DNA from 2 places in the Halobacillus sp. Marseille-Q1614 genome. Region 2 is predicted to be linked to the other one. Evidence: riboswitches for the same ligand, from Rfam matches in the RefSeq annotation. Region 2 holds a riboswitch; the other holds the start of a gene.
The links. Region 2 has a riboswitch for preQ1 ahead of queC (7-cyano-7-deazaguanine synthase QueC). Riboswitches for the same ligand answer to the same signal wherever they lie in the genome.
Positions count from the first base shown of each region.

Region 1 (11,631 bases), 1.0 Mb from region 2:
GGAAGTGTCGCAGCAGGTACGAAAGTGATGGAAGCAGCCGCTCAAAATATTACAAAAGTTAACCTGGAACTTGGAGGTAAAGCGCCGGCGATTGTTACAGCCAATGCGGATTTAGACGTTGCGGTTGAAAGCATTCAGACTTCCCGCCTTGCGAACAACGGCCAAGCCTGCACGAATGCGGAGAGAGTGTACGTCCATGAAAGCATTGCGGATGAGTTTGTGGACCGCTTAAGAGAATCATTTGAACAGCTGAAAATAGGGGATCCAAATGAGAATAAAGACGTCGATGTCGGCCCGCTTGTCAGCCAGGACCGTTTAGAAGAAGTAGAAAGTATGGTGGAAGAAGCGGTAGGAGCAGGTGCTGTGGTCGTTACTGGCGGAGAGCGTGCTGATGTGGAAAAAGGTTATTTCTACAAACCGACGATTATAAAAAATGTCGAACAGGATTCTCCGATTATGCAGGAAGAAATATTCGGTCCTGTTATTCCGATCACTACGTATAAGACGCTGGATGAAGCGATTGAAAAAGGCAATGATACGGAATTTGGACTTTCCTCATCGGTTTATACAGATGACTTAAATGAAGCGATGCGCGTAGTAGACGAGCTAAAATTTGGAGAAACGTTTGTAAACCGTGAGAATTTTGAGGCCGTACAAGGATATCATGCCGGCATGCGCAAGTCAGGACTTGGCGGTACCGACGGAAAATACGGTATGGAAGATTTCCTCGCCACTCAGGTTGTTTATATGCAGTTTAAAAAAGATAAGCAATAAAACAATCCCCTCCTTTAATAGGAGGGGATTACATATTACCGGTTATCAATAGTTTCCGGATACATATCGTGATTCATCATCCGGTAGTCGGCCATTTTTTCGTATTTCGTTCCCGGTTTTCCATAGTTGCAGTAAGGGTCAATGGAGATGCCGCCTCTAGGCGTGAATTTACCCCATACTTCAATGTAGCGCGGATCCATTAATTCAATAAGATCGTTCATCATAGTATTCACGCTGTCTTCGTGGAAATCCCCGTGGTTGCGGAAGCTGAAAAGGTAAAGTTTTAGTGATTTACTTTCTACCATTTTGACATCAGGGATGTAGCTGATATAGATTGTCGCAAAATCGGGCTGGCCTGTTTTAGGACATAACGTCGTAAACTCAGGACAGTTGAATTTTACAAAGTAATCACGGTTTGGGTGCTGGTTGTCGAATGTTTCTAATGCTGCTGGGTTATATTCAAATGAATATTCATTGTTCTGACTGCCCAAAAGGGTTAAGTCAGTTAATTGGTCGTCTTTGCGGCCTGGCATGTTCATTCCTCCTGTTATTAAAAAATGGGGCAGGTTTGATTGAAAGTGAGCAGATTCAAAGCCCATTTAGAGTGCAAGTAAATCCAATAAAAAACCGCCTCCCTAAGGAAGCGGTGAATCTTGCGTTTCGCTTTTAGCCTTAGTTTTTTATAGAGGGTTTATTGCTAAGAACCTCTTTTGTATGAGCAAGTTCATTATAGGTAGTAGAACGTGTAAAAGTCAATCACAGAGGGTGGAATAAGAACTAATTATGTAAAAAATTAGTTCTTTCACTTTAAAAGTGAAGCGTTTTCTACTAAAATAAGAAGTAATTCACGAAATATTTCGAATAAAATTGTAGAAAACAGCTCTGTATTTGTAGAATAAGCAGGGCTATTTTCAGGATTTGTGAGAAACCGTTTACAAAAATCTTATATGAGGTGATTCAATGGATATGCAGCCAATCACAGCAAGAGCGGGAAAACACAACTTAGAAAATTATGAAGAAATGTACAAGAACTTTAAATGGGATGAAGTCAAAACGGAATTCAGCTGGAGTGAGACAGGGAAAGTCAACATTGCTTATGAAGCAGTAGATAAGCATGCCGAGAATCCGGACAAAAAGGATCAGGCGGCCCTGATTTATACAGCTCCTAATCGTGAAGAAGTGTTAACATTTGACCAATTGAAGCGTCAAAGTAATCAATTTGCTAACGTATTAAAGAAACATGATGTAAAAAAAGGCGACCGTGTCTTTTTATTTATGCATAGAAGCCCGGAGTTTTACGCTTCCTTCCTTGGAATATTAAAAACTGGTGCTATCGCCGGTCCGCTGTTTGAAGCATTTATGGAGCAGGCCGTCCGTGACCGCCTTGAAGACAGTGAGGCCAGCGTACTTATTACGACTCCGGATTTATTAGAGCGTGTCCCTCAGGAAGAGCTTCCTAACTTAGAGAAAATCATCCTTGTCGGTGCGTCTGATCCAGGAAAGCACATCAGCTATGATGAAGAGATGGCGTTTGCATCTGAAGAATTTGAGATTGAGTGGGTAGATCTTGAAGATGGAATGCTTCTGCACTATACGTCAGGCTCTACAGGTAAGCCAAAAGGGGTTTATCATGTCCACAATGCGATGCTGCAGCACTACCAGACAGGTAAATGGGTGCTGGATTTAAAAGAAGATGATGTGTACTGGTGTACAGCTGACCCAGGATGGGTAACTGGAACTAGTTATGGAATATTTGCTCCTTGGCTTAATGGTGTCACTAACGTGGTTCGCGGAGGACGCTTCAGCCCGGATGATTGGTATGGCACAATTGCCAATCAGAAGGTAAGCGTATGGTACTCTGCCCCGACAGCATTTAGAAAAATGCTGAGCGCCGGAGAAGAAACGGCTAAGCAGCATGATCTGTCCTCCTTAAGACACATTCTTAGCGTCGGAGAGCCGCTTAATCCGGAAGTTATTACTTGGGGGCTTAAAGCCTTTGATTTGAGAATTCATGATACGTGGTGGATGACAGAGACAGGCGGTATGCTGATCTGTAACTATCCAGCTGTAGATATCCGACCTGGTTCTATGGGTAAACCTTTCCCTGGAATTGTAGCGTCGATCGTAGATAATGAAGGAAATGAACTTCCTGCCAATCAGATGGGGAACCTGGCGATTCGTGAAGGCTGGCCTTCCATGATGAGAGCCGTTTGGAACAACCCTGGTAAATACGAAAGCTATTTCATTAATGGCTGGTATGTATCTGGTGACAGCGCCTATAAAGATGAAGAAGGGTATTTCTGGTTCCAGGGTCGTTTAGATGATGTAATTAACACATCCGGTGAGCGAGTCGGCCCATTTGAAGTCGAAAGTAAGCTGATTGAACATGAAGCCGTTGCTGAAGCTGGTGTAATCGGGAAGCCTGACCCTGAAAGAGGGGAAATCATCAAAGCGTTCATTACGCTTCGTGATGGATATAGCGAGTCAGATGAACTTCTCGAAGAAATTCGCCAGTTCGTGAAAAAAGGATTGAGTGCTCACGCAGCGCCGCGGGAAATTGAAATTAGGGATACGATTCCTAAAACACGAAGCGGTAAGATTATGCGTCGTCTCCTCAAGTCCTGGGAGCTTGGGCTGCCGACAGGAGATACATCTACACTCGAAGAATAAGACTAAGCGCACAGCTTCTTACGCTGTGCGCTTTCTTTTTGTCTAGGAAATTATAAAATTCCAAGCTGTGGATATATGTGTTTAAAAGAGCAACATCCAGCTCCAGCGCCCAGACACTCGCGTCATAAGTAATCCGGCCTGCTAAAAGGGAAGGCCGCCTTCCTCCGGCCGTTTTGCTTATGCGTTTCGTGTCTACCAGGGCACTTTAAGCCTTTGTTCTGTCGTTTCACGTGAAACATATCGCGATTATCCTATCCCTCGTTTGTGCTAATATAGAAATTACATAGGAAAAAGCTGCGCTAGACATCAGGATTTTGAACATAATAGAAGGAGCAGCGCCAAAAGGAAGTGAAGAACTTGTCGAAACCATTATACGACGTCATTGGGATTGGGATTGGTCCATATAATTTAGGACTGGCCGCATTATTGGATCAGACCGACTTAAAAGGAATATTTTTTGATGAAACTCCAGAATTCAACTGGCACCCGGGAATGCTTATCGAAAAGATGGACTTACAGGTGCCGTTTATTGCCGATTTAGCTACATTTGCAGACCCTAAAAGCCCTTATACATTTATGAACTACTTATATGAACATAATCGGATGTTTCCTTTTTTCTTTCATCAGCATTTTAAAATTCCGCGACAGGAATACAACGATTACCTACAGTGGGTCGCCGGACAGCTGGATGACATTTATTTCCATCATCAGGTCATTGATGTGATTGATCATCCGGAAGCTTTTTATGAAGTGGTTACGAAAGAGATCGATACGGGAAGAAGAAAAAGCCATTTTGCTAAGCACGTGGTCATGGGAACAGGAAGCAAACCGCTTATTCTTGATGGAATGGATGGCCTGCCAGAAGAAGATGTCATTCACACGAGCCGTTATATGTATGAAAGGGAACAGCTGCTTCACGCAAAAGATGTAACCGTGGTAGGTTCCGGGCAGAGTGCGTTAGAAATATTATTAGATTTGTTAGAAGAACAAAGACGTAATGATATGAAACTGACGCTGCTTTCAAGAACAGGCGGGCTGTTTCAACTGGATCAGGCGAAGTTTGCCCAGGAGTTTTTCACCCCGGAATATGTCGATTATTATCATTCATTAAGCTTTGAGCAGAGGCAGAAAAACCTGGAGACGCTTGGCGCACTGCGAAAAGGAATTGACCCTGATACCCTGACCCGTCTTTATACGAACTTGTACCACAAAACCGCCGGAGGACAGGACAGCCGCGTGACGATTAATCCTATGACCGAGGTGAAATCGATCGAGAAAAGCAGCAGCGGGTATAAGCTTCACTGTGAACAATGGCAGGAGGAACTGGAATATACGTATCAGACGGAGAAAGTGATTTTGGCGACTGGGTATAAGCCGCATATCCCTGAATGGTTTATGGAACGATTTAAAGACAAGATCGAATGGGATGATGAAAAAGCGTATAAAGTCACCCGTGATTACCAGCTCGTTTTTAAAGAACCGCGCAGCCGCCACTTTTTCACACTGACGAATCTCGTTCCTTCTCATGGAGCAGGGGCAACGAATTTAGGATTATCTGTTCAGCGGAATGTGCATATTATTAATACGATTGCTGGTAAAGAGTTGTACAAAAACCAGGAGCAGACCGCATTTCAGACTTTTTCTATGCAAAATTACACGTAAAAGGTGGCCGTATTGAAATGTTTAATTTTGCCACATGGGGGAACATAACTTCTGTGACTTTATTAAACAAATCAATCAAGGAGTGGTACCGATATGAGTAAGATTGCATGTGTTATGACTTCCATGTTTGAAGATGTAGAGTATACTCAGCCTGCCGACGCTTTTTCAACACAAGGCCATGAAATAACTACTATTGAATGGGAAGCGGGTAAAGAAGTTAAAGGTAAACAGGGAGAAACAACTGTAACGATTGATAAATCCATTGATGATGTACAGCCGCAGGATTTTGATGCGCTGTTTATTCCAGGTGGATTCTCTCCGGATCAGCTGCGCGGGGATGAGAAATTTGTTAAATTTGCAAAGCACTTTATGGATGAGAAAAAGCCTGTATTTGCTATCTGTCACGGACCACAACTGTTAATTACAGCAAAAACATTAGAAGGCCGTACAGCCACCGGCTTCAAATCGATTGCTGTCGATATGGAGTATGCCGGAGTGAACTTTAAAGACGAGGAAGTTGTCGTATGCGGGGATCAGCTTGTCACAAGCCGCCAGCCTGATGATCTTCCAGCCTTTAACAGTGAAGCTCTAAAACTGTTAAATAAATAAAGCTGTCCTATCCTATAAGGAAGAAAGCCGCTAAGGATCAGCCTCCTTGGCGGCTTTTGTTTATAGAGTAAAGTTCAACTATAATATAATTATTACGAGTTTTAGCAGGGGTGTTATCGATGATTGTAAACGAGCAGGAGAACCACTTTTTAATGATTGCTCAGCATGATCATGCATTGGTTTCCGGAGAGATCGTCCTTCACTGGAGGAATAAGTTCTTGCTTCGTTCTAAACTGCGTGAAGAAGCTGACTGGGCGATTTCCCAGCATGACCGGGCGTGGATTCCTCTGGATCAATCGCCGTTATGGAATGATGAGAAGCAGCGGCCTTATTCCTTTGTCGATTATCCAGTCGAAGAAAAATTGAAGGCTTATCAGCAGGGGATTCAAGAAGTCGCTGATCGGTCTTATTATGCAGGGATTTTGTGCAGCAATCACTATCAGTCGTTTTTTTCAAAAGACAGTGACGACCCATTGGTTCTTCGTTTTCTTAAAGAAGAAGAAGAGCGGTGCCGCAAACTGGCTAAAAAGATGAAGATGGAGGTCCCGCCGGATATTTATCAGCTCCACTTTGATCGGCTTCAGTTTTGTGATGATATATCTCTTTATGTGTGTATGCAGGAGCCCGGTATTGATAAAGAAGATGAAATCAAATGGTTTAAAAATGGATTCCGCCAGAAATTTGATGGAGCTCCAAACGGAATTATGCCTAAATGGCCGGATCCAATGCACGTAACACTCGATCCATTTCCATTTGAGCATCCGTTTAATGTACGCATCCCATACCGCCTGGTCAACAAAGAAGATATTAAAAACAAAGGCCTTACCGATGCTTACCAGGAAGCAGACGTCCATGAGCGGGAAGTAAGGTTTATTCCCGAGTAAGATAAAAAGACAGCCCTGGTATAAAAGGCTGTCTTTTTAAGTTTACTCATTTTTTACGATATTGAATTGGCTGTTTAAAAGTTCCCAGTTTTGCGGGAAGGAGAGCCCGAGCTTCCAGTAGCTAATGCCTTTTAAATTCAATTCCCTGATTAAATCAAACTTCGCCTGAATCGAACGGGCATCTTCAAACCATACTTCATGCTCTTTTCCTTCTCCATCGGTGTATGTGAAAAACGGGGCTTGAGCTTTCTGGTCATAAGAGATCGCTACATTATTTTCACGTGCGATTTGAATGGCTTGCTGAGGACTGATGGCTCTTGCGAATTCGCCCCCTGGTACAAAAGGCAAGGTCCAGTCGTAGCCATATAAATTCTGGCCGAGTAAGATTTTTTCAGGCGGTATAACGGTCACGGCATAGTCGACGACTTTTCGTACCTGATCAATTGGAGAAACAGCCATTGGAGGACCGCCGCTGTAGCCCCACTCATATGTCATTAATACAACAAAGTCTACGATCTCCCCGTGTGCTGCGTAATCGTGGGCTTCATACCACTGCCCCACCTGTTCGCCGCTCGTTTTAGGGGCCAGGGCCGTAGATAAAAGCAGTCCTTCGCTTGAAAGCCGCTGTTTCGCTTTTCTTAAAAATTGATTATAATTTTCTCCTAAGTCAGCGGGCAGGAATTCAAGGTCAAAGTGAATGTCGAGAAACCCGACCTGCTTGGCTGTCTGGACAATATTGTCGAGCAGGTTGTTCTGGAACTGTTCATCGGTTAAAATCTGCCGGCCGAGCTCATCACTGAAACCTTCATCTGTTAAGTTAGTGACCACCATCATTAAAGCCGCTCCGTTAGCCTGTGCAATTTGTTTGAAATCATCGAGTGGAGGCGCCTGCAGGGAAGCATCTGTTTGAATCCGGTAACTAAAAGGAGCCAAGTAACTTAAATAAGGAGCCCTTCTTTGAGCCGCTGTCTGCAAGGCTTCTGAAACTTCCCCTCCAAAAGGCTCGATATAGGCATTTGTGGTAATATCGGTCTTAGGAGCCTGTGGAATATAAAGTCTGAAACCGACAGGCAGTACAGCTCCCGGCTGCAGCTGATTCACCTGGATCAGCTGTTCCACAGTGGTGCCGAATCTTCTTGCAACCTCGAATAAGCTGTCACCGGGCTGAACAAAATAAAACTGGCCGATAATCGGAATGACGAGCGCCTGGCCAATGACTAAATTGCCGGGGGTCTCCAGCTCGTTTGCTTCAATAATACTATTTGGTGTCGTTTCATATAGGTTAGCAATGGAATAAACAGATTCACCCTGTGCGACTACATGGATCTGCATGTAAGACACTCCTTCCTCAACTATAATGAATATATGAAACGTCTCCGTTCATTTATACGAAATCGATGAAAAAAGGGAGGAGGATTTTATGAAAGAAAAAGATCAATCTTATATGAAATTAGCGATAGAAGAAGCCAAAAAGGCCCAGGCGATCGGTGAAGTTCCCATTGGAGCGGTGATTGTACATAATGATGAAGTCATTGCCAGCGGGTATAACCTGAGAGAATCTTCCCAGCTGGCCTCATCCCATGCAGAATTTATAGCGATTGAAAAAGCAAATCGGGCGATCGGAAGCTGGAGGCTTGAAGACTGCACGTTATATGTGACGCTTGAACCTTGCCCGATGTGTGCGGGGGCGATTGTTCAATCACGGATTCCAAGAGTGGTGTATGGGGCCGCGGATCCTAAAGCCGGCTGTGCCGGGACGTTAATGAATTTGCTTGTAGAAGAGCGGTTTAACCACCAGTGCGACGTGACCGCCGGAGTAATGGAGGAAGAATGCGGCGGATTGCTGACTTCTTTTTTCAAAGAACTGAGGGAAAAGAAGAAAAGGAAATGAAATGGTAATTATTTATAAAATCTTATGATTGCATTTTTCGATAAAACTCGCTATACTTAGAAATACCGTGCTAAGCGGGGAATTAGCGGTGCCCTGTACTCGCAATCCGCTACAGCGAGGCCGAATTCCCACTCGAGGTGAATCGATTTCGAGGTCTGCCTCATGAGAGTGGTGTTGACACTCAGGTCCTGCGCAACGAGAACCAGTGAACCCTGTCAGATCCGGAAGGAAGCAGCAGTAAGCTGACCATCTCGTGTGCCGCGGGAGTGCCTGGGTCGAGCCATGAACATGAGTAACGCTCGGGGTCGATTCATCGACAGTGGGTGCACGGTATACATATGAGAAGTGAGAACCGTTATGACTTTCGTTCATAGCGGTTCTTTTTTATAGGTTCTGTTATGTAATCCTGGTGATTGGTATGGAATTCGTCTCTTTTAAGCTCAATCAATGAAAATTAACAGAGTCTTTCTTATGGTTCACTCCATTCCTACATTCGGTTATAATAGATGAGAGACTAAAAAGGGAGAGCGGTTGTATGAGCTATCAAGCACTTTATCGTGTTTGGCGCCCGAGAAATTTTGAAGATGTCGTAGGCCAGACCCATATTACCCGTACATTGCAAAACGCAATGGAACAAGACAAGTTCTCACATGCTTATTTGTTCTCCGGGCCTCGCGGTACCGGTAAAACGAGTGCGGCGAAAATCTTTGCCAAAGCCGTAAACTGTGAGAAGGCGCCCGTCAAGGAGCCATGCAACGAATGCTCGGCTTGTCTTGGAATCCAGGATGGCAGCATTTCGGATGTCATTGAAATTGATGCGGCTTCCAATAATGGTGTCGAGCAAATACGGGAAATTAGAGACAAAGTAAAATATGCCCCTAGTGCTGTTTCTTATAAAGTGTACATTATCGATGAAGTACATATGCTTTCCATGGGAGCTTTTAATGCCCTTTTAAAAACATTAGAAGAACCCCCGAAGCATGTGATTTTCATTTTAGCAACGACAGAGCCGCACAAAATTCCGCTGACGATCATTTCTCGATGCCAGCGATTTGATTTTAAACGAATCACCCAGCAGGCCATGGTCGATCGGATGGAAAAAATCATGGCAGCTGAAGAAATAAATGTTGCCAGAGAAGCATTGGAAATCGTAGCTCTCTCCGCAGAGGGGGGAATGCGTGACGCTTTAAGCCTTTTAGACCAGGCAATCTCTTACAGTGAAGATGAGGTTAGCGTTGAAGATGTACTGGCCGTCACTGGTTCGGTTTCTCAAGCGAAACTGTCGGAAGTCATCCAGGCTTTAAATGGCCAGAGAGTTAATGACGCTTTGTCGGCGATCGATGAATTAATTCAGCAGGGTAAAGATCCAGGAAGGTTTGTATTTGATCTTATCTACTACTTGCGGGATCTGCTTTTATTCCAAAGTGCTCCTGACCTGGAACATCATTTAGAGCGTGCGATCCCTGATGAAATGTTAAGGAGTTTAGCAGAAGAGCTCAAGGCTTCATGGATTCAGCAGACGATCCGTGAGTTAAATAAGTGCCAGCAGGAAATGAAATGGACAACCAGTCCAAAAGTGTTTATTGAAATCGCCATTTTAAATATTGCCGATACCCAGCCGGCTTCATCAGGCGGAGCCGATTCTGAAGCTGTTAAGCAGCTGTCGCAAAAACTTTCACAGCTCGAACAGGAATTAGCTAGGCTAAAAGCAAACCCGCCGGCTGCTCAAGGTTCCGCAGATCAGGAACCACCGAAGCAGAAGCGTACACCTGCAAGATCGGGAAGAAACGGGTATAATGTTCCGTATGAACGGATTCGCATTGTGTTAAGTGAAGCTTCTAAAGAGGATCTCGTCCAAGTGCAGAATCAGTGGCCGAACTTCATGGAGCGGTTGAAACAAACAAACGCTCCCGCGCATGCTACGCTGTTAAACAGCAAACCAAGTGCTGCATCCCCGCAGGCTTTAATTTTAGCGTTCCGTTACGATATTCACTGTTCTTTAGCGCTTGAACATCAGCAGACGATTGAACCGCTGCTCGCGGAATTCATAGGAAAGCCGCTGACGATCATTCCGATTCCATTTGAAAAATGGCAGGAGCTGCGTGAAGAATATGTAAGAAAACAAAAAAATAATAAAGATCAAGAAGGAGAATCATCTGCAGCTGAGGAAGAAGGAGAAGAAGATCCTTTAATCTCAGAAGCGAGAAAGCTGGCCGGTGACGATCTAATTGAAATTCAAGATTAAGGTAGATAATTAAAGGAGGAATTTACCATGCGTGGTGGAGGAAACATGAACAATATGATGAAACAAATGCAGAAAATGCAGAAGAAAATGATGAAGGCTCAGGAAGAGCTTTATGAAATGACATTTGAAGCTACAGCCGGAGGCGGAATGGTTAAGGTTACCGCAAACGGGAAAAAAGAAATTACAGATGTTGAAATCAACGAAGAAGTAGTAGATCCAGATGATGTGGAAATGCTTCAGGATTTGATTATAACAGCGACGAACGATGTTATTCGTCAAGTAGACGATAAAACTAATGATACTATGGGACAATTCACGAAAGGTATGCCTGGAGGAATGTTCTAGGAGGAATTTTCATGTATTACCCGGAACCAATATCAAAGCTGATTGATAGTTTTACAAAGCTGCCAGGGATCGGACCTAAAACAGCTGTCCGCCTGGCTTTTTTTGTTCTCGAGATGGAAGAGGACGATGTATTAGAATTTGGCAGATCGCTCGTTAATGCCAAACGGGAGTTAACCCACTGTTCGAATTGCGGTCATATTACCGACCAGGATCCCTGCTCGATCTGCCAGGATGAATCACGCGACCAGAGCATCATCTGTGTCGTTCAGGATCCTAAAGATGTCATCGCCATGGAGAAAATGAAAGAATTCAGCGGGAAGTACCATGTCCTGCATGGGGCGATTTCTCCAATGGACGGCATCGGACCTGAAGATATCAATGTAGCAAGCTTAATTAACCGGTTAAAAGACGAAGAGGTTGAAGAACTGATTCTGGCGACGAACCCGAATATAGAAGGGGAAGCTACAGCGATGTACATTTCCCGGCTGGTGAAGCCGTCAGGAATCCGAATGACGAGGATCGCTCATGGTCTTCCAGTCGGCGGAGATTTG
Region 1 covers NZ_CADDWH010000001.1:3,178,332-3,189,962, reverse strand. The annotation lists gene aldA (aldehyde dehydrogenase) at 1-774, shown strand, start outside; gene queF (preQ(1) synthase) at 810-1,307, opposite strand; PreQ1 riboswitch class I at 1,441-1,488, opposite strand; gene acsA (acetate--CoA ligase) at 1,735-3,444, shown strand; gene HUS26_RS16025 (lysine N(6)-hydroxylase/L-ornithine N(5)-oxygenase family protein) at 3,802-5,106, shown strand; gene HUS26_RS16020 (type 1 glutamine amidotransferase domain-containing protein) at 5,200-5,715, shown strand; gene HUS26_RS16015 (DUF3891 family protein) at 5,835-6,599, shown strand; gene HUS26_RS16010 (LysM peptidoglycan-binding domain-containing protein) at 6,642-7,931, opposite strand; gene tadA (tRNA adenosine(34) deaminase TadA) at 8,020-8,490, shown strand; RNA gene ffs (signal recognition particle sRNA large type) at 8,556-8,821, shown strand; gene dnaX (DNA polymerase III subunit gamma/tau) at 9,026-10,735, shown strand; gene HUS26_RS15990 (YbaB/EbfC family nucleoid-associated protein) at 10,763-11,080, shown strand; gene recR (recombination mediator RecR) at 11,092-11,631, shown strand, end outside.
Region 1: another riboswitch for preQ1. It lies ahead of queF (preQ(1) synthase); the one in region 2 lies ahead of queC (7-cyano-7-deazaguanine synthase QueC).

Region 2 (11,631 bases):
CTGTCATGATTTTTTGAGCCCTTGAGTAATTCGGCTTCATTGAATCAACAAAGGTAGCGTCCGGTAATCCAGTGATTCCTTCCATGTCAACGGAAAGGTAAAGCTTCATTTATGTACCCCCTTGCGATGTGTATAAAATTAGTAATTTTCTAATAATTTTATCAATATTTCCTTTAAAAGGCAATCTGCTTTAAAAAAATATTACGTTTTAATTACATTAATTTTGAAAAAGTATTTTACTTATTGCTTGAGTTTTCGACACTTCAGTGATGTTGAAAACGCCGAAAGGGAGAGGGAAACCGCTGAAAGAGCGTGAAGGAATGCCAAAAGTGAAAAGAGATTCGCTAAAAAAGAACCTGGACATCCTTTAGATAACACACTCGTTTGATCGTAAGACAATAGGGGAATAGGATTCTATCGCATCGTTCAACCTAAGGAGGATGACCGTGTTATTTTCTGAAACTAAGGTTTCGGATCTCTCCAAAACCTCCATATTTACTATTATCATAGGCCTCCTGGCAGTCGGAAGCGGCGGAGTTTTATTTATAGAACTGGCTGATGATGTATTAGAAAACGAAAAGTTTGCCATTGATATCGTGGCCGCAGATATTGTAAGTAAAAGTCCTGCCTGGATCATAGAAGCAATGGGATGGATTACGGAGGGCGGGTCTGTTACTTTAATTACGATCTTATCGATTATTTTGTTTGTCGGCTTAATCTTTTTTATCCCAGTCAGTAAGTGGGTGGCCGCATACTTAGCTATTAGTATGATAGGGATTTCCGTACTAACAAAAGGTTTGAAAATTTTGTTTGCGAGGGATCGGCCGGAATTACTCGACCAGTATGATGGAACGGGATATAGTTTTCCGAGCGGACATACGACAGGATCATCCGTATTTTATGGATTTATGATTTACCTTATTGTTATCAGTCCATTAAAAAAGCCGGCTAAATGGTCCATTAATATTGGCATAGGCCTTTTGATACTCTTAATAGCTTTAAGCCGGGTCTTCTTAAACGTCCACTATTTTACGGATATTCTGGGAGGGTTGACGATCGGAATTTCCTGGCTGCTGATCTGTATTACAGCTTTGGAACTGATGTTGTGGAGGCAAAGGAAACGTCAATTAAGAAAACAATAAAAGGAGTTTTTAAGCATGCTTTATATTTTAGCTATCTTTTTACCGCCGGTAGCCGTATTATTTACAGGACAGATTGGAAAAGCATTACTGAATTTGCTGTTAACGGCCCTGTTTTTTGTTCCGGGAGCGATTCATGCAGCAGTTATAATAAAAGGCCATTATGATAAGGAAAAAGCCCGGTAGCATTTTACAGCTACCGGGCTTTTTTTATACACCGCGCTTATTACCCCATAACAATGCATGCACTTGAGGGAGAACTCTTACGTGATTTAATGAAGCTGACTCCATCACCTGATCTATCAGCCATTCATATTTAGTGAGCAGGTCTGAAGCTAGGCGCACCGGCTCTTCTTCCTCGAGGTCATCGTTTCCTACCTGCAGGAAGAACGGCACATCCGGGTACCGTTCGTGTACTTTTTCCGCGTAGTAGAGATCTTCCTCATCAAAAATCACTACTTTAAGGCTCGTGTGGGACAGCCGGCTGTTTTCTTTTTGTTTATCGATAATATCATCAAGCACTTCCCAGTTGGTCTCCATTTTGGAGCTGGGGGGCTTTGGAGATATAGTCAAATCATCAATCGTTAAAAACCAATCCTGCCATCGGCTTCCCTGGGTTTCAAGGGCGACTTCCACCTGCTGTGCGTGAAGCAGGCCGATGACTTCATGCAGATTTTTTAAAAGGGCCGGGTTGCCTCCTGAAACGGTCACATGATCAAACTTGTTACCGCCCGTCTCTCTAAGTTCCCGTACGATTTCTTCCGCCGTCATGCGGCGAACTTCTTCTTTGGCGCTTCCATCCCATGTAAAGGCTGAATCGCACCAGGCACAGCTATAGTCACAGCCCGCCGTCCGGACAAACATTGTCTTTCGGCCGACGACCATTCCTTCTCCTTGAATCGTTGGGCCGAATATTTCTAAGACCGGGAATTTGTTAGCCATCGATCATCCACTCCCGTCTGACTTCTGCGTAGCTTGTCGGCGTTTCATAAAGCTTCACAAACTCGACGTGATAATCCTCGCGTTCGCCTGTAAGAGCTTCCTGCATTTTTTCATAAATCCAGACGACCATATTTTCGGCTGTAGTATTCATCTTAGGCAGCGTATCGTTTAAGTAACGGTGGTCTAAGTGAACTTCAATTTGGTCTTTCCAAATTTTTTTAATATCTCCAAAGTCGATTACTAAGCCAATACCATCTGTGTAACCGCTGATTCCAAAAACGACTCGATACGTATGGCCGTGAAGGTTCTTACACTTGCCTTCATAACAATGAAGGTGATGGGCTGCGTCAAACGTAAACTCTTTGCTGACAAGAACACGCTTGGTATGGTATCTAAGTTCGTGTTTTTGAATATCTTTGTCCATCTTTTGGAGATTCTCTACGATCGTAAAGCCGAACATGTTATTGCACCTCTGCTTTTCTATTAAGGTAAGTTTCTAATCCATTTTGACGAAGCTTACAAGCCGGGCATTCTCCGCAGCCTTCACCGCGTACTCCGTTGTAGCAAGTAAGCGTATTTTCACGGACATAGTCAAAAGCATCTAACTGATCAGCAAGCTCCCATGTTTCTGCCTTATCAAGCCACATAAGAGGTGTATGAACAACAAACTCATCATCCATGGATAAATTTAACGTTACATTCAGAGATTTAATAAAAACATCCCGGCAATCCGGGTAGCCGCTAAAATCGGTTTCGCAGACTCCGGTAATGACATGTTTAGCGCCAATCTGCTTGGCAAGGATCGCTGCGAAGGATAAGAAAAGATGATTGCGTCCCGGTACAAAAGTGGTTGGGAGCTCTCCGTTCTCACCATCCTTCACTTCAATATCCTCACGCGTCAAAGCGTTAGGAGCGAGTTGGCCCAGCAAGGACATATCTAACACATGATGCTTTACACTGAGGTCACTCGCAATTTCTTTCGCCACTTCGATCTCGTCGTTATGGCGCTGGTTATAATCAAATGTTACGGCTTCTACTTCATCATATTTTTTCAGGGCCCAGAACAAGCAGGTCGTACTGTCCTGTCCGCCGCTAAAAACAACAACTGCTTTATTATTTTTCATAAAAAAATTCCCCTTTCATAAGAAAAAGAGAATTCTACTAACCCAAAAAACATAAAAAAACCGCACCTAAGGCAGGTACAGTTCCATCCTTAGTTTTTTATAGAGGGTGTAGCTAGAACCTCTCCTGCTTGATCCGCAGACTTTTATAATAATTTATCCTATTGCTTATTATAACATAAATCTTGGGGATTGAAATGATGGTTTGCTTGTAATTAAGGTTCGGGAGTATTTCTTGATTTTCGCTAATAAGCCGCGCGCCCCTCCTTAAACATCCATAATAAAGGAAAGTCTAATTTAGATGAAATTTTCATATATAAGTCTGTGGTCTTATAAAAGATAGGTCTCAGGCTCATTAGCATTACTCGAAAACGCAAGTATGATAAAAGTAACAAACGTGAACAAGATTTTCATTCAACAGGAGGGGGTGGCAGGTCATAGTATTTATATAATTGTAAAATTGTAGAACTAAAGTGATCATTTGGGATGAGGAGGGGCTTTGTGAATTTATTAAGGTTTATAGTTCAACGAAAGATTTTAGTGGGTCTAATGGTTGTGCTGGTACTTATGGTGGGAGGTTATTCATTACTTAAGCTGGATAAAGAGCTTTTGCCTTCGGTAACCATGGATGGAGGTTACATAGAGGTGCTTGCAGGAGATACAGCAGCCATCGAAGTGGAGCGATCGATAACCGATCCTTTAGAACAACAGCTCCAAGGAATTGAAGGGGTGGAGGAAATCACCTCAACGACCAACATGGGAAGAAGCTCGTTCCAGTTAACGTTCAAAGAGGGGGAAGGGGACGAGGTTTATAAGGAAGTAGAATCCTTAGTAAACGCGGCAGCCTTAGAGAACTCAGCCATTAAAGAGGTGGAAGCCGGACAATACGGAACGACGACAGGGTACGAATTTTTCATGGATGTATCTGGAGAGGACATGAAGCAGGTTACCACTTTTGCAGAAGATGTACTAAAGCCGAGACTGGAAGGTTTATCTGAAGTCCGCGATGTTTCACTTTCGGGTGCTGCTGAAAACGAATTAACGATTGAGTTTAACCGTGATGAAGCAGCTAAAAACAGCCTGAATCTTCAACAGATCGTTGGGGCGATTGAGGAATCTAACCAGGAATTAACCTTAGGCGAGTTAAGTGAGGAAGAAGAATCTCCCACACTCCGCTGGAATACCCAGCTTGAGAGTGTGGAGGAAGTAGAAAACATTCAAATTCCTATTGAAACCGGATCTGTCGAACTAAGTGAGCTGGCAAAAGTCTCCCTTCAGCCAGTAAAGAATGCTTCTTTCGTTTATAAGAATGGATCAAGCGATTTCATTTTTTTACAAATCGGCCGTACCTCTGATTTCACACAGATTGAAATGACAGAAGCAGTGCGGGCAGAAGTCCAAGAAATGAAAGACGAAGGATTAGTCAAAGGCTTGGAAGTAAATGAAATTGTTGCCCAGGCGGATTATGTAGAAGAATCTCTGGATGGCGTGACTTCTAATATTCTCATAGGTGGAATTTTAGCGATCATTATTCTTTTGCTGTTCCTTAGAAATATTCGAGCAACCTTTATAATTGGACTCACGATTCCCACATCGATTCTATTGACTTTTGCTTCGATGTGGCTGCTTGACTACAGTTTTAACATGCTTACATTGATTGCCCTAGGGTTAGGGGTAGGGATGATGGTTGACTCTTCGATCGTTATTCTTGAATCCATCTATAGGAAAAAGGAACAAGGGTTACAGAATATCCAAGCGGTTCTAGAAGGAACAAAGGAAGTTGGAACAGCTGTATTAGCATCCATGCTTACCACGATAGTGGTATTTGTGCCGATAGGATTGCTTGGCGGAGAGATGGGTACTTTTATGATTATGCTGTCTGTCGTCGTGGCCATTACCCTCATTAGTTCAGTTATCGTTTCCTTTACTGTGATCCCTTCTCTTTCCGAGAAATATTTAAGGCTTCCTCAATCAAAAGGAGTACAGCGAGAAGGTAAATTGATAAACGGATATGGCCGAATGGTTTCATGGGTAGTAAAAAAGAAAAGGTACAGCTTTGCCGTCATCTCTATCTTTACGATCATGTTTGCAGGTTCGCTTACGCTTGTCACTAAAATACCAATGACGATTATGCCTGATGTATTTAATCGCTATACGGAGCTGATGGTCGATCTAGACATGGGACTTACCAATCAAGACAAAGAAAAAATTGCTCAGGAAATAAATAGGGAATTGTCGAATGTAAAGGACGTTGAAACAAACTATTTAATTGATAGCGGAGGTATGTTTTACTCCATCATTAATATGACAAAAGGAAACGACATTACGGTTGAACAAGAAAAAGTAAATGAGAATATTTTAAGTTCCCTAAGGGAGTTAGAAGACTCCTTACCAATTAACTCTGTTCAAAGTGCTATGTCTGGAGGCTCTGCTTACCCCGTCCAAGTTAATATTAAAGGGGAAGAGTTTGCAGAACTGCAGACGATAAGTGAAGATTTTATGAAAGACTTAGAGAGTATTGAAGGAATCGTAGGAGTATCCAGTTCTAATGAAAGGACCTCCATTGAACAGGAAATTGTTTTAAAAGAAGCAGCTATTGCAGGCGCTGGACTTACGAACGGCCAAGTCAGGCAGTATATTGAACAGTCCATGGCTCAGATGCCGGCTGGCGAAATGAGTATAGAAGAAGAGAATATCCCGATTGTAGTGAAATGGGAAGAGAACACTGCTTCTCAATCAGAACTTTTGGATATGGAAGTAATTACTTCAGAAGGGGAAAAGAATCTTTCCACTTTTATAGAATTAAGGGAAGTTGAAGCACCAAATGAAATTAAGCATTTGGATAGTGAAAGGTTTGTCACTGTCTCAGCTGATATAGAAAATACAGATCTAGGTACCGTTAATCGCGAAGTCCAGAATTTAATTGATGATTATGAAGCACCAGCAGGGTACACTCTATCGGTTACTGGAGATTTAGAACAGCAGCAAGAGCTCATTCAGGAAATGATCATAATACTTGGAATTGCCATATTCCTTGTTTACTTAGTTATGGCGGTCCAATTTAACCACTTAGCTCATCCGCTTATCGTGATGTCTGTTATACCAATGACCATCGTAGGAGTGATCCTCGGTCTAGTCGTTACCCAAAGAGAACTGAGCATCATGTCCGGAATGGGTGTTATCATGTTAATAGGAATCGTCTTAAACAATGCAATTCTTTATATTGACCGGACAAATCAGCTTCGCACCCAAGGGCTTCCAGTGGAAGAGGCCCTCGTTGAAGCAGGAAAAAATAGAATCCGTCCTATCTTTATGACAACATTAACTACCGCAGCCGGGATGTTTCCTCTTGCGATAGCCACTGGATCAGCAGGAAACTATCAAGCACCAATGGCGACGGTAATTATTTCCGGTCTGATGTTCGCCACGGTTATTACTTTATTACTTATTCCGGCGGTCTATCGCTTGTTTAGTAACATTCGTTTTCGTTTTTGGAAAAGGAGAAAAACTAAAGAACCGGTTATTAAAGAGACCGAATCAGCCAGTTAACTAAAAAAGCGAAAGTGCATATTCTGCATTTTCGCTTTTTCCAAGTTTGTGAAACATTTAAAGCTGTAGACACATTATTATGTAGTCAGAAGCACGGGCAGTCAGCCTGATAAAAATCAGGTAGGGGATGATTTGCCGGATGTCTTTAAAAAGAAATACATATAAGCAAATTGAAATTATATTTGATTTTCTAAGGGATCCCAATAAGATTCCATTAGTTGATTAGAAAAAGTATATCGTGATTAATTAACCAATTATTAAGTCCTTATTTTTTGTAAAAAAATATCAAATATAGAAGAAATATGTTTAGTAATAACTAGAAAGGGAACAAAGGAATTAGTAAAATGAATGGAAGATGCGGCCTTCCAGTCAGCAAGTCACTACATAGTTGTACGTTATCACTCTATTTGTTTTGCAATAAAAATAACAGGAGTGTTTAAATGTTTAAGAGATTAACCTCAATTGCTTTTGCTGCAGTCTTATTGTTAGCAGCACCAGCTCATTTTTCCGCAGCGGAAATGGGTGCGACGGAAGTTTTGCAGAAGTCAAATGAAGCTATGGCCCAGCTTGAAAGTTATTCTACTCAAATGCAGATGGAGCAGACGATGAATATGAGCGGTGAAACCGTTACTTTATCCTCACAGTCAGATGCTGATATTACTGTCAATCCTCTTGCCATGCATCAAGTGGTTACTACTACTATTCCTGACCAGGGCGAAGTCAGCGTAGAGTCCTATTTTACAGAGAAAGGTTTCTTCCAGGAGGATCCTGTGGAAGGCTGGATCAAACTGCCGGATGAATTAAGCAATTCATTAAGCGAAATGGCAGGAATGGGAATGGTCGACCAGCAGATGGACCAGGCGGAAGCGCTGGGTAAGGAGATGAGTGTTGAAGATCAGGGGGGCACTTATCTGTTAACATATGAAGGTGATGGGGAAGTTATTATGGAGGCTTCCCAGCAGATGCTTGGTTCGATGATGCCAGAAGGTGAGTCTTCCGCTATGATGAGTGAGCTTATGAACCAAATGACGATTAACAATATCAATTACGAAGTGACGATAAATAAAGAAAATTATTATATGACTGAGCTTATGATGGATATGGACATGGAGATGAATATGGAAGGCGAGACCACAAATACTGTACTGAATATGCATATGACGATGGATAATTTCAATGGAGTCGGTAAAATTACTGTACCTGAAGAAGTAATTTCTTCAGCTGTACCTATGGATGACATGATTCCTGAGGAAATGGAGAGCGGCGCTATGGAAGGGGGAGAACTTCCGAATACAGCCACACCATATCCGACTCTTGCACTTACCGGTCTTGCTTTGATGCTTGGGGGAGCATTTGTCTTCTTTTTAAAAAGCAGAAAGCCGAGTGTCTCTTAAGTCATAATTAATTTTATAAGAAAAAAGCCGCATAAGGGTATGCGGCTTTTTCCTATTTATTGTAAGATAAAAGGAAGTGAGGTGAACGAATGTGAAAAAGGTATCTCTTATCATAATAGCCCTTGGTGTTTTCATGGTCAGTTATTATGGGTTTCAGTGGTGGAAGAGCAGTCAGGCGGTGGAATCTGTCCCTGAAGAAGAGCTCCAAGAGTGGCAAGAGTCCTCTGAAAAAACAAGTGAAGAACCGATAAAAAAAAGAGAAGGTCCAGATAAAGCAGAAGGTACAACGGCGCCTCAAGTTCCCAGTAAGATGAGTGATGAAATTGATCGTTTAACTAAGGGGGAACAGGTTGGAAGACTGGTTATTCCAAAGCTTGAAAAGGGTTATAGAACGTACTGGGGTGCTGACGATGATACGTTACAACAGGGTGTAGGAATGTATGTCAGCGAATGGACGACGACTCCGGAAGAAGAGAGGCATACCGTATTGAGCGGGCATAGGGATACGGTTTTCTCCGAGTTGAAAAACGTAGCTGAAGGAGACACTTTATTTCTCGAGTTTGAAGGAAAGAGATATGAATATGAAATTCAGAAAATATGGATTACTGATGCTGATGACCGCTCTGTTGTCGTTGATAAAGAAGAACCTACTCTTACTTTAACAACCTGTTATCCATTTGAGTTTTTAGGGAATGCACCGGATCGCTATATTATTGAGTCTGAATTAGTTAAGACATCAGAAATGTAGCGGAACAATGAAGGGAGAGAGACTATGTTAAAAGGAAAGAAAGTTTATATTAGACCGCTCGAGGTGGAAGACTCAAAAGATATGGCCGTATTTCAGCGTGACAATCGTGCTTTTTTTGAAAAGTTTTCCATGGAGCGGGGAGATGAGTTTTACTCTGAGGATACACAAAGAAGCCGGATTAAGGACTTTCATGAAGAAATGCTGAAGGACGATGGCTATTATTTCGGTATCTTTAAGCAGGAGGATGACCAATTAGCAGGGACGATCAACCTCTTTCAAGTTCTGCGGGGATCTCTTCAGGGAGCCTTTGTCGGATATTTTATCGACCAAAAACATAATGGCCACGGATTTGCGACTGAAGCAGTAGAGCTAATTGTGGAGTACGCTTTTAAAGAATTGCAGTTACATAGAATTGAAGCAGGAGTTATGCCCCGGAATATTGCGTCCATCCGAGTCTTAGAAAAAGCAGGTTTTCATAAAGAAGGGATTGCCAGGAAAAATGTGAAAATTAACGGCAAGTGGGAAGACCACCAAATGCTTGCGTTAATAAACCCAGAAGACGAGTAAGGAGATAAATAAATGGATTCAATACTTCTTGATTTCCCAGATCATTTTGAAACAGAGAGGCTGCTGATTCGGATGCCCAAGCCAGGGGATGGCAGGGCTGTATACGAGTCCATTCAAGCTTCCAGAAATGAATTAAAGCCTTGGCTTCCTTTTGCCCACCATGAACAAACAGAAGAAGAGACAGAAGCCAATATTAGGCATGCCCATATCCGGTTTTTAAAGCGTGAAGACTTAAGGTTCCTTGTTTTCTTAAAAGATACAGGTCAGCTTGTCTGCTCTTCCGGTCTTCACCGGATGGATTGGCAAGTCCGGAAATTTGAAATTGGATATTGGGGAGATTCACGGTTTAGCGGGAAAGGATATGTAACAGAGGCGGTTACCGGAATCACGGACTTCGCTATTAGTGAGCTCGATGCTAAGCGGGTGGAAATCCGCTGTGATGCCAAAAATTCAAAAAGCCGAGCTGTGCCTGAACGGCTGGGGTTTGTATTAGAAGGAGTTCTTCAAAATGACGATCTATCTTTGGATGGAGAAGAGCTAAGAGATACTTGTATTTATTCAAAGATTATAAAGGGTTAATCATAAAAAAACTGTCTTAACTGATCGATAAAGGTAAAGTAAAAGAAGGAAATCCCAGCACGATTCCAGAAATTTATTAATATATGTAAGAGGGGATATATTCTACATATGAGAGCGAGGGAAAGCATGGGAGAGTCACTATATAAAATTGCCAATCTGCCTGGCTATCGAGGTATCGGGCTAAGGTGGGAAGGCCCTTATACTGAAATACATTCATTAAAAAAAGTAATCTCTTCTATGAATAAGCGGGTCAATGAACTGCCATTATCTGTCGATCCAGAAGTGCAATTAGGCCTTTCTTATCATATAAGACCAGATGGATTTGTTCATTACTCGGTCTTCGAGGTAGAAGGTAAGCAGCAAATACCTGAAGATATGGTTGAAATAGTTGTTCCTGCGCTGACTTATTTATTGACTTCACATAAAAAAGGTCAAAACATTGGTAGTACCTATGAACGTATTTACGAATGGCTGCAAAAAAGTGATTATGTTCCGTATGCAGAGCCGGAAGTTGAATATTATGACAAATTGCCAATTAAATATGAAAGATATCCCGCTAATCGTGATCTCGAGGACCCACATTTTGATATTTTGATCCCGATAATGAAATCGGCTGAAAAATAATACAGTGAGTTTAAAGCTTTGTAAATATCATATGACAATTTAAGAAGCTGGGATATATAATGAATATGTATTCTAGTTTCTTTTTTGCTGATTTTCTAATTAAAAACAGTCCTTCCTAAAGTCAAAATTAAATATAAATGTAAAAAGGAGGGAGACTTATGGACCCTTTAGACGTTGTTGGAAATTTACATAAAGTTAAACCGGCTTATCAGCCGATTATCAGCGCTATTAAGTATGATGTGATCGGGTATGAAGTGCTCGGCCGATATCATGATAAAAATGAATCTCAAAGCTTAGGAACTTTTTTTCAGGATGATGAAGTACCTGAGGAATTTAAAGTGGAAGTGGATCAGCACATATTACAGTTAGCGATAACCGATATGCTCGAGGAAGAAAAAGCAGGTTATTTATTTATAAATCGTACGGCGAAGCAGCTGATGGTGAATGATGGGGAAGACTTATTGGAAATGCTGCTGATGTTTGAGCAAAAAGGTTTTGCCATGAATCGGGTGATTATTGAAGTGACCGAGCATGATTTTGACCAGGAATTCAAGACACTCAGTCATCTGCTTCTCTATTACAAAACTTACGGGATACAGGTCGCAATTGATCATGTGGGAGCCAAAAGCTCTAATATTGACCGAATACGGCAGCTCGAGCCCCACATTTTAAAAATAGACACTAAGCATATCCGGACCCATAATTCAGAAGGCTTTCAAGATATTATGTATTCTTTATCAATGTTAGCGCACCGTATAGGGGCTGCTCTCCTATTTGAAAATATAGAAGATGATTTCCAGCTTCATTTTGCCTGGAAAAATGGAGGGCGGTATTATCAAGGCCATTACCTAGCACGACCGGATTTCAATCTCCTCAGTAAAGATTCTCTTTCCTTGAATATTAGCGAAAAGGTAGCCGCTTATATTCAGCGTGAAAAGATGTTAATAGAGCAGCGTTTATCGATTCTC
Region 2 covers NZ_CADDWH010000001.1:2,164,060-2,175,690, reverse strand. The annotation lists gene HUS26_RS11035 (M55 family metallopeptidase) at 1-109, opposite strand, end outside; gene HUS26_RS11030 (phosphatase PAP2 family protein) at 441-1,142, shown strand; gene HUS26_RS11025 (YqaE/Pmp3 family membrane protein) at 1,158-1,325, shown strand; gene queE (7-carboxy-7-deazaguanine synthase QueE) at 1,350-2,081, opposite strand; gene queD (6-carboxytetrahydropterin synthase QueD) at 2,074-2,541, opposite strand; gene queC (7-cyano-7-deazaguanine synthase QueC) at 2,543-3,205, opposite strand; PreQ1 riboswitch class I at 3,289-3,333, opposite strand; gene HUS26_RS11005 (efflux RND transporter permease subunit) at 3,704-6,751, shown strand; gene HUS26_RS11000 (DUF6612 family protein) at 7,192-8,145, shown strand; gene HUS26_RS10995 (class D sortase) at 8,279-8,893, shown strand; gene HUS26_RS10990 (GNAT family N-acetyltransferase) at 8,918-9,460, shown strand; gene HUS26_RS10985 (GNAT family N-acetyltransferase) at 9,473-10,039, shown strand; gene HUS26_RS10980 (GyrI-like domain-containing protein) at 10,166-10,663, shown strand; gene HUS26_RS10975 (EAL domain-containing protein) at 10,822-11,631, shown strand, end outside.